One region of the Mesorhizobium sp. W016 genome, then DNA from elsewhere that is predicted to be linked to it. Evidence: riboswitches for the same ligand, from Rfam matches in the RefSeq annotation. Region 1 holds a riboswitch; the other holds the start of a gene.
The links. Region 1 has a riboswitch for thiamine pyrophosphate ahead of ACYG9V_RS13830 (YkoF family thiamine/hydroxymethylpyrimidine-binding protein). Riboswitches for the same ligand answer to the same signal wherever they lie in the genome.
Positions count from the first base shown of each region.

Region 2: it holds a riboswitch for thiamine pyrophosphate, as region 1 does, so the genes downstream of both, thiB (thiamine ABC transporter substrate binding subunit) here and ACYG9V_RS13830 (YkoF family thiamine/hydroxymethylpyrimidine-binding protein) in region 1, are expected to answer to the same signal.

Region 1 is NZ_JBTTIF010000002.1:2,770,310-2,774,515, reverse strand. Features, by position in the region: gene ACYG9V_RS13840 (ABC transporter ATP-binding protein) at 1-753, opposite strand, end outside; gene ACYG9V_RS13835 (ABC transporter permease) at 750-1,592, opposite strand; gene ACYG9V_RS13830 (YkoF family thiamine/hydroxymethylpyrimidine-binding protein) at 1,848-2,456, opposite strand; TPP riboswitch at 2,447-2,559, opposite strand; partial or broken gene ACYG9V_RS13825 (GSU2403 family nucleotidyltransferase fold protein) at 2,770-3,159, shown strand; gene ACYG9V_RS13820 (hypothetical protein) at 3,425-3,676, shown strand; gene ACYG9V_RS13815 (DUF2934 domain-containing protein) at 3,836-4,075, opposite strand; gene ACYG9V_RS13810 (hypothetical protein) at 4,168-4,206, opposite strand, start outside.
Region 2 is NZ_JBTTIF010000002.1:315,377-319,582, forward strand. Features, by position in the region: gene thiP (thiamine/thiamine pyrophosphate ABC transporter permease) at 1-475, opposite strand, end outside; gene thiB (thiamine ABC transporter substrate binding subunit) at 725-1,732, opposite strand; TPP riboswitch at 1,776-1,890, opposite strand; gene ACYG9V_RS01900 (thiamine diphosphokinase) at 2,053-2,712, shown strand; gene ACYG9V_RS01905 (ABC-F family ATP-binding cassette domain-containing protein) at 2,714-4,206, shown strand, end outside.

The DNA.
Region 1 (4,206 bases):
GAACGAGGGCCGGTCAGTCCCGGGATTGAGCAGCGTGTCGAGGATGTCGGCTTCGAGCGCGGCGGCCTGGCGCGCGGCATCGCTGCCGGTGGTGCGCGGGCGCGGCAGCGGCACGGCAATCTCGCCGATGATGCGGGCCGGCCGCGCCGACATCAGATAGATGCGATCGGAGAGGTAGACGGCTTCGCGCACGTCATGGGTGATCAGCAGCGCCGTCCAGCGTTGGCGCTGCCACATGCCTTCCAGCCAGCGCTGCATACCCGCGCGGGTCAGTGCATCCAGCGCGCCAAAGGGCTCGTCGAGCAGCAGCATGTCGCGCTGCTGCACCACGGTGCGCAAAAGGGCGGCGCGCTGGCGCATGCCGCCGGAAAGCTCGGCCGGCCAGGCGCGCTCGAAACCGGCAAGGCCGAACTCAGCGAACAACGGCGCGACGCGTTCGCGCGCCGCCTTGCGGCCAAGACCCTGCACTTCCAGCCCCAGCGTCACATTGTCGATGACGCGCCGCCACGGCATCAGCGCGTCGCGCTGCGGCATGAAGGCGAAGGGGCTGCCCTGCAATCGCGCGCCGTCGAAGCGCATGTCGCCCTCGCCTTTCAGCGCGCCGGTCAGCAACTGGAACAGCGTCGACTTGCCGGCGCCGGAAGGGCCGAGGATGGAGACGAACTCGCCGGCCGCGACATGAAGCGAAATGCCGGCGAGCACCTCAAGCGCGCCGAAGTTCTTCCTGATGTCCCGGAGTTCGAGCCGCGTCATTGACGGTTCTCTTCTGCAGCTTCAACCTTGCCGTCGCGGCTTTCGCTCCCTGCATTCTCCCAAGGCATGGCGAAGCGCTGGACGAGCACCGCAATGGCGAACAAGACAAGCGTGAGCGCGGCGCTGACGGCGACCGCGGCGAGCACCAGATCGGGCCGAAAGTTGTTCTTGGCATTGAGCATGTAGATGCCCAGCCCCTTCGCCGCCCCCGCATATTCGGCGAAGATCGCGCCGACGACGGCGTAGGTGATGGAGATGCGCAGCCCGGCGAAGAAATAGGGCAGCGCCGAAGGCAGGCGCGCCAGCCAGAAGATGCGCCAGCGCCCTGCCCCCATGGTGGCGAGCATCTGCGAAATCGCCTTGCTGGTCGCGGCAAAACCCTCGACCAGCGCCACCATCATCGGGAAGAAGGTAACGAGCGCCACAAGCAAGATTTTTGGCATCAGCCCGAAGCCGAACCACAGTACGATGAGCGGCGCAATCGCGACCAGCGGCAAGGTCTGGCTGACAATCAGCAGCGGAAACAGCGCGCGGCGCAGCGGGGCCAAGAAATCGACCAGCGCCGAAAGCACGAAGGCAGCGACCAACGAGCAGGCGAAGCCGGCTGATGTGGCGCGGATGGTGGGCAGCGTGTTGTCGGCAAGGGCAGCGCGATGCTCCCAGGCCTGCTGCAGCACGCGCGACGGCGCCGGCAGCATGGTGGGCGCAGCGCCACCATAGCGGGCGTAGAGCTCCCACGCCGCGAGGAGCAGGGCGGAGGCGCAGGCGGCGGGGATGGTCTTGGCGATGGCTGCGGCTAATCTCCCCCCTCGAGGGGGAGATGTCGCCGAAGGCGACAGAGGGGGTCGTCTCGCATAGAGCGCCCACGCCTTGCCGATGCGAAAAGGACGTCGGCGCTCCACGCGCTGGGACCCCCTCTGGCCTGCCGGCCATCTCCTGCTCGAGGGGGGAGATTCGTGGGCATCGCGGTCTTCGCCAATCGCCAATGGCTCCCCTCCTCTCTGTGCTGAGGGGTCAGAGGCATCTCCTCCACGCAATGGGTCAGATAAACCAGCCACGGCAATATCCTCAAGGAACGACGCTTGAGCCGCGGCTCAGACGGCGCTCGGGCTGTTCGCCGAGATCGTGATGTCGAGGGTGACGTGGCCGGCGCCGGGGCCGAAGCGGCAGAAGGCCTCGTTGAGCGTGGCAAACACCGCACCGGCATCGCCACGCAATTTGGTGCAGAAGTTCTTTGAGCGCTCAAAGACGCCGGACTGTTTCAGGAAATCGATGCAGCCGTAGATCTCGTCCATATGGTCGCCCGTGCCCATAACGTAGAGCGAGAACTGCGCCGCCACCGGCTGACCGGTCGACGGCGTGGCCTGGACAGCGCGGATCGCGGCGATCTTGCGCTCGTCCAGCGGAATGGCGGGGCCGCCGGTCTCGTCGGAGCGGCAGATCGGATCGTCGGGCTCGCCCGGACAGCCGCGCGAGACCGCCGCCGAAAGCACGCAGTGCTTGCCGCTTTTGGCCGCCGCGACGAACAGGTCGCGCATGGCGGGAAACAGCACCTCGGGCGGCCCGACCATAAGGGTCGAGATGTCATCGGTTTCGATCCGCAGCCGGTCGCGCCAGGGATCGAGCGCGCCGAGCGCGCCGAGGATGACGCCGACGAAATCGTCGGTCATGGGATAAAGGGAAATCTGTGCGCCTGAAAACATCGCCCGCCTCGCTCCGCTGGTATTATCCAGATCAGCTTTAGGGTCCGAAGGCTTGCCGCCCTCATCTCAGCCCCGACGATACGGAGCACCCCTGTGGATGGGCGGGTTAAAGCACCGTTCGCGGCATTGGGGAAGCCGTTTGTTGAGGCACTGCGGGAAAGTGTTTTGGGCCAGACGTGCCGGGCGCCCGGGCGTTAACAGACGACTCGTCAGTTCGTTGCGTTATAACGTTTCCACGAACTTCTTATAACTGCGTTGAAATTCAAGCTGATAAACGTAATTATAAGAAAACGGCAGAGACTCCGCGCAGCCCTTACGGTTTCTGGATTTCCTTATCCGCGACCCCATCCGGACTGTGCTCCTGCATCGCTCGGGCTTGCCTGTGCTGGTCCCCTCGCCCCAGCGCTACGCCATCCACAAGCTGATCGTCGCCTCGCGACGCGGGCCGAGCGCTGGCGCCAAGCGGGAGAAGGATCTCCATCAAGCGCGCCTGCTGACCCAAGCGCTCGAAGCCACGCGTCGCCAGGACGACCTTGCCTTCGCCTTCATGGAAGCGTGGGACAAGGGCGAAAACTGGCGCGAGACGATCCGGGGCGGCTTGAACCTGTTCGACGCCGCCACGAGGGAAAACAGTCACACCATCCTGGGGAAATCCCTCCGCGAAATTGGTGCGACTCCTGAGGGATTCACGATGCGGGATTAGCTGAAGCGACCGCTGCTATATTCATTTCCATCGTCCCAACCGTACGAAATTGGCTTGACGCTTATTCGTACATAAAGTGCGATATCTCTTTTCGCAGAGAGGAATGTCCTTGAGCACAGCGAACCATGTTGCCTTCGCCGATCTCTCTCGGCCTTTGCTGTCACCCCCGTCGTTGCCGCCGCCTTTGTTGCCGCCGCCTTTATTGCCGCCCCCTTTGTTGCCCTTGTCATTCGATCAGTGCCAACGCCTCGCCGGGGCCTGGCGAATGGCCAGCCAGGACATCGCCGACGACATCCGCTTCATCCGCCAATATCTGAAAGTCGTTGCCGAGAAGGACGAGAGGCTGTCGACCGGCACCCTTGTTCACAGCCGCGCCTATGTAGAGGCCTGCGCCGGCTGGCTGCCACAGACCGTGACGCGCTATCTGCGCCACCTGCGCCAGATCACCGAATGCGAACTGGCCATGACAGCTGCCGGCATTCGCTTTGCGCTGTCGAGTTATGCCTGGGAGGCATGAGGGCGCCTGTCGCCAAACACAAGGAATTGCGCTGCCCGTCGCAGGCGCAATTCGTCAGGTTGAGAGGCTCGGGCGCGCCTGAACGGCGGGCGCCAAGGATGGCCCGGCCAGCGAATTCCGGCCTTGCTTTATTTCGACTGGTCTTATTTCGACTTGGCCTTATTTCGATTTGGCTTTGCCGGACTTTGCGGCGGCAGGCTTCGCTGCCTTTGGCTTGGCGGCTGCCTTGGCGGGCTTGGCGTCAGCTTTCTTCGCCGCCTTTTTTGGCTTGGCGACCGCGCCATCGACTTCAGCCGTGGCCTGCTCCCAGTGTTCCTGATGCGCGCCTTCAGGCCGGCCGGCCTTTTCCCAGATCTCGTGCGCGCGCTGGCGAATGCGGTCCTGTTTGACGTCCGTCACTTAAGCCTCCGTGGTTGGGTCCGGTCGGTTGGTCCAGATTCCACGAAAACATTAGCCGAAAATTCGGCCGGCGTCTTGAGTGACGAGACATCTCAGCGCGGGTCGGAAATCACCGCAACGCCGAGCAGCGC
Region 2 (4,206 bases), 2.5 Mb from region 1:
CCAGCGCTTCGAGGAACAGCCGGGTGGCCAGCGGCAGGTTGAAGAAGACGTGGGCGACGAGGATGCCCGACAGCCCATAGATGTCGGGCCAGCTCTGGCCACCGATCGCGGCGAAATAACCGGCGCGGCCATAGAGCGCCAGTATGCCCAGCGCTGCGACAATCGCCGGCAAGGCAAGGGGCACAGTGAACAGCTGCAGGATGAAGCCGCGTCCGAAGAAGCGCGGATGCCGCGACAGCGCCCGGGCGACGAAGAGCGCCGGTACGGCGGAAAGCAGAGTCGAGAGCGCAGCCTGCCAGAGCGTGAAGCGGACAACGCGCAGGAGATAGAGGTCAAAGGCGGACGCGGCGCCGGAAAGGTCGTGCGCGCCTTCGCGGATAAGGCCGGCGAAGGCGCCACCGATCAGTAGCGCGATTGCCGCAAGCGCGACAATGCCGGCCGTGATGCGGGGGTCAGAGGGATAGTGCGCACGCATTTCGCGCTATCCAACCCTACGGCGCACGTTCGCTGCTGACGCAAATATTTCACGGAAGTCGAGTTCCCGCCCACCCCTCTCTGGCCTGCCGGCCATCTCCCCCGCAAGGGGGGAGATTAGCAGCTTCGCTCCCCGCCCCATCCTCGCAGCGTTGGAGGTTGGCGAAAGCTTCCGAGCGCTTGATCTCCCCCCTTGCGGGGGAGATGGCCGGCAGGCCAGAGGGGGGTGTTCAAGCGCCATCCTGAATTCCTACTTGCTCATCACCGCCAGCCATTCATCCACCCAGGCCTTGCGATTTGCCGCGACCTCTTCCGGGCTGAACAGCAAGGTCTTCGCCGGCTTGACCAGCCTATCAAAAGCCGGATTGAGCGGCTTGTCGGTTTTCCCAGCCGGGAACATCCAGTTGGTCTCCGGAATGACATCCTGGAATTTCGGCCCGGTCATGAAGGCCAGAAACTTTGCCGCCAGCGGGTTCTTCGCGCCCGTGGTGGTGATGCCGGCGACCTCGACCTGCAAATACTCGCCTTCTTCGAACGACGCCGCCTGGAAGCGCCCGGTGTTCTCGGCCACCATGTGGTAGGCCGGCGATGTCGTATAGGACAGCACCATCGGCGCCTCGCCCTTGGTGAACAGGCCATAGGCCTCGCTCCAGCCGGGCGCCGCCGTCAGCACTTTGCCCTTGAGTTTGGCCCAGGCTTCCGGCGCCTTGTCGCCATAGACCGACTTAACCCACAGCAGCAGGCCGAGGCCCGGCGTCGACGTCCTCGGATCCTGGATGACGATCTTGTCGGCGGCATCGCCCTCGACCAGTTCCTTCAGGCTCTTCGGTGGGTTCTTCAGCTTCTCGGTGTCGTAGACGACGGCGAAATAACCATAATCATAGGGCACGAAAGTGTCGTCGCTCCAGCCGCCCGGCACGTTGTTTTCAGCCACCGCGCCATGTCGGACAAACAGGCCGGAAGCCTTGGCTTCCGCGGTGAGGTTGGTGTCGAGGCCAAGCACGATATCTGCTTTGGTCGAGGCTCCTTCCAGCTTGACGCGGTTGAGAAGTGCGACGCCGTCGGCCGCCGAGACGAAGTCGACGCTGCAGCCGCACTCGGCTTCGAATTCCTTCTTCACCTGGGGGCCCGGACCCCAGTCGGCAGTGAAACTCTCATAGGTATAGATCGTGAGTTTTTCCTGCGCTGACGCAGGGCTTGCCAGTAGCGAAACAGCAAGCCCCAGCGCTGGGACAAGACGGGACAAAAACATGCGCATCGGCGCCTCCTTCATTCGTGTTGAAAGGAATTGAGGCGTCGGGCTGTCCGAAGCGTCTAATCCCTCCGCCGGTACAAACCGGATCAGGTTCAGCGGGTTGGCGAGACTGCCTCTCAGCCGGTCCGCGAAGATCGCGTCCGGCACCCCGTTAGAGCGTTTCGACACATAGGCCCGGCCAAGGTGCCACGCAAGTGGAAGTTTGCCCGAGCATGATCCCGGAAAGTGGAATCCGTTTCCGGAAAAAGATCATGCTCCAACAAAGAGTGACGGTGCCGCTCGGCCTTCCGTTTCGTCGGCGGGGCTGGTAAGGGCCAGCGGATATGAGCACATTCACCATCCTGCTTGGCGGCGATCTCGTCCGCACGCCGCGGCTCGACCGGCAGGTCGCGGGCACGCGCGTCATCGCCGCCGACGCCGGCATCGATCATGCCCGCCTGCTCGGCCTGATGCCGGAGCTGTGGGTCGGCGATTTCGATTCCGTGCCGGCGGACCTGCCTGCCGATCTCGCCGCCGTGCCGCGGGAGGTGTTTCCTCCCGAAAAGGACAAGACCGATGGCGAACTGGCGATCGCGGCGGCATTGGAACGCGGCGCCACCAGCCTGGTGCTGGCCGGCGCTTTCGGCGGCAAGCGCGCCGACCACGCCTTCCTCCATCTGGCGCTCAGCCTGCGGCTGGCAGAGACAGGCACAAAAGTGCTGTTGACCAGCGGAGCGCAGGAAGGCGCCCCTCTGCTGCCTGGCAAGGCCGGCTTCGACTATGCCGACGGAACGCTGTTTTCGGTGCTCGGCTTTTCCGATCTTTCGGGCCTCACCGTGTCCGGCGCGAAGTGGCCGCTCGACCATGTCGAGGTCGTGTTCGGCTCGTCGCTGACCATCTCGAACGAGGTCAAGTCCAACACGACCGGGGGCGGCCTCGAAATCGCGCTCGGCCATGGCCGCGCGCTGCTGCTCGCCCACCCCTACCCCTTGCCTGAAAGCTGACATGGCCCCGCCCCTTCTCAACCTCGACGGCATAAGACTGACCTTTGGCGGCACGCCGCTGCTCGACGGCGCCGAACTGACGGCGTCCGCCGGTGACAAGATCGCGCTCGTCGGCCGCAACGGCTCCGGCAAGTCGACGCTCCTGAAGATTGCCGCCGGTCTGATCGAGCCGCAAGACGGCGAGGTCTTCCGCCAGCCTTCGGCAACGGTGCGCTATCTCCCGCAAATGCCCGACATGGACGGCTTTGCCAATGTGCGTGCCTATGTCGAGGCTGGGCTTGGGCCTGCCGACGATCCCTACCGCGCCACATATCTGATGGAGCATCTCGGCCTCGCCGGCACGGAGAACCCCAACGATCTCTCCGGTGGCGAGGCGCGCCGCGCAGCACTTGCCCGCGTCATGGCGCCCGAACCCGATATTCTGCTGCTTGATGAGCCGACGAACCATCTCGATTTGTCGGTCATCGAATGGCTGGAAGAGGAGCTCGTCCGGACGTCTTCGGCGCTGATCGTCATCTCGCACGACCGTCGCTTCCTCGAACGCGTCTCGCGCGCCACTGTCTGGCTCGACCGTGGCCAGACCCGCCGCCTCGACAAGGGCTTTGGCCATTTCGAGGAATGGCGCGACCTTGTGCTGGAAGAGGAAGAGCGCGAACAGCACAAGCTCGGCCGCCAGATCGTGCGCGAGGAGCATTGGCTGCGCTATGGCGTGACGGCTCGCCGTAAACGCAACATGCGCCGCCTGGGCGAACTGCAGACCATGCGCCAGCGTTTTCGCGGCCATCGCGGCGCCGAGGGCTCGGCCACCATGGTGGCCAGCGACGCCGCCGAATCCGGCAAGCTGGTGATCGAGGCCAAGAACATCGAAAAGAGCTTTGGCGACCTCACCGTGGTCAAAAGCTTCTCGACCCGCATCCAGCGCGGCGATCGCGTCGGCCTTGTCGGGCCGAACGGGGCCGGCAAGACGACGCTGTTGAAGATGCTTACCGGCGAGATGAAGCCCGACGCCGGCTCGGTGCGGCTCGGCACCAATCTGGAAATCGCCACGCTCGACCAGAAGCGCGAGGCGGTCGATCCGGCCGAGACCCTGGCGCAGTATCTCACGGACGGGCGCGGCGAAAACCTCGTCATCAATGGCGAGCAGCGCCATGTCGTGTCCTACATGAAGGATTTCCTGTTCAAGCCGGAACAGGCGCGCACCCCGGTGCGCGAGCTGTCCGGCGGCGAACGGGCGCGGCTGCTCCTGGCGCGTGTTCTGGCGCGGCCGGCCAACCTTCTGGTGCTCGACGAGCCGACCAACGATCTCGACATGGAGACGCTGGAACTGTTGCAGGAACTTGTCGCCGGCTTTGCCGGCACGGTCATCCTGGTCAGCCACGACCGCGACTTCCTCGACCGCACCGTCACCAGCATCATCGCCCCGGACGGAGGCGGCCGCTGGATCGAATATGCCGGTGGCTATTCCGACATGCTGGCGCAGCGCGGCGGCACCCG